DNA from 2 places in the Nocardioides dongxiaopingii genome. Region 2 is predicted to be linked to the other one. Evidence: predicted binding sites of a transcription regulator. Region 2 holds the regulator's gene; the other holds the start of a gene.
The links. The regulator LexA, encoded in region 2, represses DNA repair genes until DNA is damaged. The targets are predictions, from matches to a motif close to TCGAACANNTGTTCGA.

Region 1: the regulator LexA is predicted to act here: its motif matches at 758-773, upstream of ruvC (crossover junction endodeoxyribonuclease RuvC).

The regions. Positions count from the first base shown of each region.
Region 1 is NZ_CP040695.2:2,540,113-2,542,308, reverse strand. It holds gene FE634_RS11945 (YebC/PmpR family DNA-binding transcriptional regulator) at 1-549, shown strand, start outside; gene ruvC (crossover junction endodeoxyribonuclease RuvC) at 801-1,316, shown strand; gene ruvA (Holliday junction branch migration protein RuvA) at 1,313-1,912, shown strand; gene ruvB (Holliday junction branch migration DNA helicase RuvB) at 1,974-2,196, shown strand, end outside.
Region 2 is NZ_CP040695.2:3,322,050-3,324,245, forward strand. It holds gene FE634_RS15525 (hypothetical protein) at 1-96, shown strand, start outside; gene FE634_RS15530 (LysM peptidoglycan-binding domain-containing protein) at 237-569, opposite strand; gene lexA (transcriptional repressor LexA) at 847-1,575, shown strand; gene FE634_RS15540 (MXAN_6640 family putative metalloprotease) at 1,721-2,196, shown strand, end outside.

The DNA of each region.
Region 1 (2,196 bases), 780 kb from region 2:
GGCTCCGGCGCCGAGACCGGCGGGGCCGACTACCAGACGATCATGTACGAGGGCTACGGCCCGGCCGGCGTCGCGCTGCTCATCGAGTGCCTCACCGACAACAAGAACCGCGCCGCCATGGAGGTCCGCACCGCCATGAGCCGCAACGGCGGCTCGCTGGCCGACCCCGGCTCGGTGTCGTTCCTGTTCAACCGCAAGGGCGTCGTGATCGTGCCGGCCGAGCAGGAGGGCAGGACGGTCTCCGAGGACGACGTCCTCGAGGCCACGCTGGAGGCCGGCGCCGACGAGTGCAACGACCTCGGCGAGGCCTTCGAGATCGTCTCCGAGGCCACCGACCTGGTCTCGGTGCGCACCGCCCTCCAGGCCGCGGGCATCGACTACGACTCCGCCGAGGCGTCGTTCGTCCCCGACAACAAGGTCGAGCTCGACGCCGACGGCGCCGAGAAGTTCTTCCGCCTCTTCGACGTCCTCGAGGACCTCGACGACGTCCAGAACATCTACGCCAACTACGACGTCTCCGACGACGTCATGGCCGAGCTCGACGCCTAGGCCGACCACCACCACCCCCGGGCCGAGTCGGCGCTCGCGCTCAACCGCAACGCCGACTCGGCGCGATCCGACTTCACCTCCGCGCCGACTCGGCGCGATCCGACTTCACCTCCGCGCCGACTCGGCGCGATCCGACTTCACCTCCGCGCCGACTCGGTGGGGGTGTGTCGCAGCGGGGCGTGGCCGGTGGGGCCGGTTACCGTTGGCTCCGAACACACGTTCGAGACGCGAGGGGTGGACAGGTGCGGGTGCTGGGCATCGACCCCGGGCTGACCCGGTGCGGCATGGGGGTCGTCGAGGGCAGCGTCGGCCGGCCGCTGACGCTGGTCGACGTCAACGTGCTGCGCACGTCCTCCGACCTGCCGGTCGCCGAGCGGCTGGTGACGATCGAGAAGGGCGTGGAGGCCTGGATCGAGGAGCACCGCCCCGACGCCGTCGCGGTCGAGCGCGTCTTCGCCCGCTCCGACATCAGCACCGTCATCGGCACCGCCCAGGCCAGCGGCATCGCGATGGTGGTGGCCGCGCGGCGGGGACTGCCGGTGGCGCTGCACACGCCGAGCGAGGTCAAGGCGGCCGTCACCGGCAACGGTCGCGCCGACAAGGCGCAGGTCGGCGCCATGATCACCCGCATCCTGCGCCTCGAGCGGCCGCCCAAGCCCGCCGACGCCGCCGACGCGCTCGCGCTGGCCATCACCCACATCTGGCGCGGCGGCGCCCAGTCCCGGATCGACGCCGCGGTCGCCGCGGCCGGCAGGAGAACCCGATGATCGCCTACGTCCGCGGCCAGGTCGCCGCCGTCACCCTCAGCAGCGCCGTCGTCGACGTCGGGGGAGTGGGCCTGGAGGTCATGTGCACCCCCGGCACCCTGGCGACCCTCCGCGCCGGCCACACCGCGACGCTGCCGACGAGCATGATCGTGCGCGAGGACTCCCTGACGCTCTTCGGCTTCGTCGACGACGACGAGAAGAGCATCTTCGAGCTCGTCCAGACCGCGTCCGGGGTGGGCCCGAAGGTCGCGCAGGCCATCACCGCCGTCCTGGCCCCCGACGACCTGCGCCGCGCGATCGCCTCCGACGACGTCAAGACGCTCACCAAGGTGCCCGGCATCGGCCAGAAGGGCGCGCAGCGGATCATCCTCGAGCTCAAGGACCGGATCGGCGCGCCCACCGGCGTCCGGCCCGGCTCGGTCGCGGCCGCCTCGGCGGAGGCGTGGCGCGAGCAGGTGCACCAGGGGCTCGTCGGCCTCGGCTGGACGACGCGCGATGCCGAGAAGGCGGTCGACGCGGTCGCCCCCGAGGCGGGCGAGGTGCCCGACGTCGGCGCCCTGCTGCGCGCGGCGCTGCGCTCGCTGAGCAAGGCCTGAGCCGGTGACGCGCGGACACGACGACGAGCTGAGCGCCGCCGAGGAGCGCCACCTCGCCGCCATGACCGGTGGCGGGCCCGCCGGCCCGGTGTCGGTGACCGCCGCGGAGGCGGAGGGCGACGAGCGCGCGATCGAGGCGGCGCTGCGTCCGCGCACCCTCGACGAGGTCGTCGGCCAGGCGCGGGTGCGCGAGCAGCTCGGGCTGGTGCTCGAGGCCGCGCGCCGACGCGGACGCGCCCCCGACCACGTGCTGCTGTCCGGACCGCCCGGGCTCGGCAAGACCA
Region 2 (2,196 bases):
CTGGTGCTCGGCGTCGCGGTGGTCGGCGTGCTGGCCGCGATCGCGATCAGCAGCGGCGGCGGCGACCCCCGGGACCTCGGCTCGCTCTTCGGCTGACGTGCCACCCCACGACACCCGGGCCGGCGTCGTGCGGACGCGGAACGGGGGCGAAGCCGTCTTCCCTCGGCTCCGCCCCCGGTGTTCCCCTTGATGAATCGCCCGCCGGGGTCGAAGCGGCGGACGACGTCGGTGCGGTCTCAGTCGACCGGGACCTCCAGCCGCTGACCCGCGTCGAGGGACACCTCGGCGAGGTCGTTGAGCTGGACGAGGTGGTTCATCGTGTCGCGCACGTCGTCGCCGTCACTCACGTCGGAGGCGATGCTCCACAGGGTCTCACCGGGCGCGACCACGATCGTCTCGGTGGCCTCCCGCTCCGCGGTGGCCATGGAGTTGCCGGCGAAGGCGACGCCGACGGCGGCCAGGACCAGCAGCGCCAGCACCAGCACCACGAGACGTCCGCGGCGGGTCAGCCGGTAGTCGGGCACGCGAGGAGCCGACAGGGCGGTGGGTGCGATCGTCGTGGTGCTCATGGGTGCCTCCTGGGGAAGTGGCCGTGCTGGTGGAGCCGAGGATGTTGCTGACGATTCGATGTCTAACGGGAGGCACCGACAGTCCTGCTGGTGCACCGCTCTCGATCAGACATTCGATCGAACACATGAGCGAGACTAGATCAGGTGTTCGAACGATGCAACCCCCGAGTCGAACGCGTGTTCCCACGACCCAGCTGACCTGGCCGCCCGGATCGGGCGCGACACGCCGTTCGAACACCTGTTTGAACACGGTGGCGATCGGTGGCACGCTGCAGCCATGCCCCGGACACGTACTGGCACCCCGAAGATCACCGAGCTCCCGGACGGTCCCGCCGACGCGACCGGCCTGACCCCGCGTCAGCAGCGCGTCCTGGCCACCATCAAGGACAGCATCGAGCTGCGCGGCTACCCGCCGAGCATGCGCGAGATCGGCGAGTCCGTCGGGCTCACCAGCACCTCGAGCGTGGCCCACCAGCTGCGCACGCTGGAGCAGAAGGGCTTCATCAAGCGCGACCCGAACCGTCCCCGCGCCCTCGAGGTGTTCCTGCCCGAGGTGATGGCCGCGCGGCGCTCGCTGGGCAGCAGCGACGACTCCTCGATCGACGAGACCGGCATCGGCGACACCGCCCCGCCGCCCACCAACGTCCCGCTCCTGGGCCGGATCGCGGCCGGCGGTCCGATCCTGGCCGAGCAGACCTACGACGACGTCTTCCCGCTCCCCCGCCAGCTGGTCGGCGACGGAGAGCTGTTCATGCTCGAGGTGTCCGGGGAGTCGATGATCGAGGCGGCCATCTGCAGCGGCGACTACGTCGTGGTCCGCCAGGCCCAGACCGCGGAGAACGGCGACATCGTCGCGGCGATGATCGACGGCGAGGCGACGGTCAAGACGTTCCAGCGCAAGGACGGCCAGGTATGGCTGCTGCCGCACAACCCGGCGTTCGACCCGATCGACGGCACCCACGCCTCGATCCTCGGCATCGTCACCGCGGTGCTCCGCAAGGTCTGACCCCCGGCCCGTCCGCAGGCTTCGCACGACCCCGAGACCGCCACCGGCACGACGCCGGTGGCGGTCTCGTCGTCCCTGTCCCGGCGGCTCGGCAACTGTCGGTGCGCCGGGTTAGGTTGTGGCCCCACTCACGAACGGAGCCTCCATGCGCTTGCGCACTCGTCCCCGAACCCAGGCCAGCGTCCGCGCGCTGGTCGTGCTGGGCGCCGTCGGCGCCCTGCTGATCGGCATGCTCGCGGCCCTGGCGGGTCCGTCGGTGGCCCGGGTCCCCTCGGGTGACACCGACTCCAAGCAGGCCACGGCGACCGACCCGTCGGTCCGGCAGGCCTCCCACGCGCTCCGCCGCGCCGAGAGCATCCGCGAGGACGGCGCCGCCGGCCGCGACGCCACCATGGTGCTGCGCGACCTGGCCAACACCCGCGCCGACCTCCCCGACGCCGAGCGGGCGGCCGCCGATGCGCTGATGAAGCGCCCGACGAGCTCCGGCGGCGACGGCTACCTCAACTACGGCAGCGTCGAGGAGGAGACCCCGGTCTGCACCGCGACCCTGTGCGTCCACTACGTCACCAGCGGCCAGCACGCCTCGACCCCGGAGTACGTCGCCACGGCGGTCGACACGCT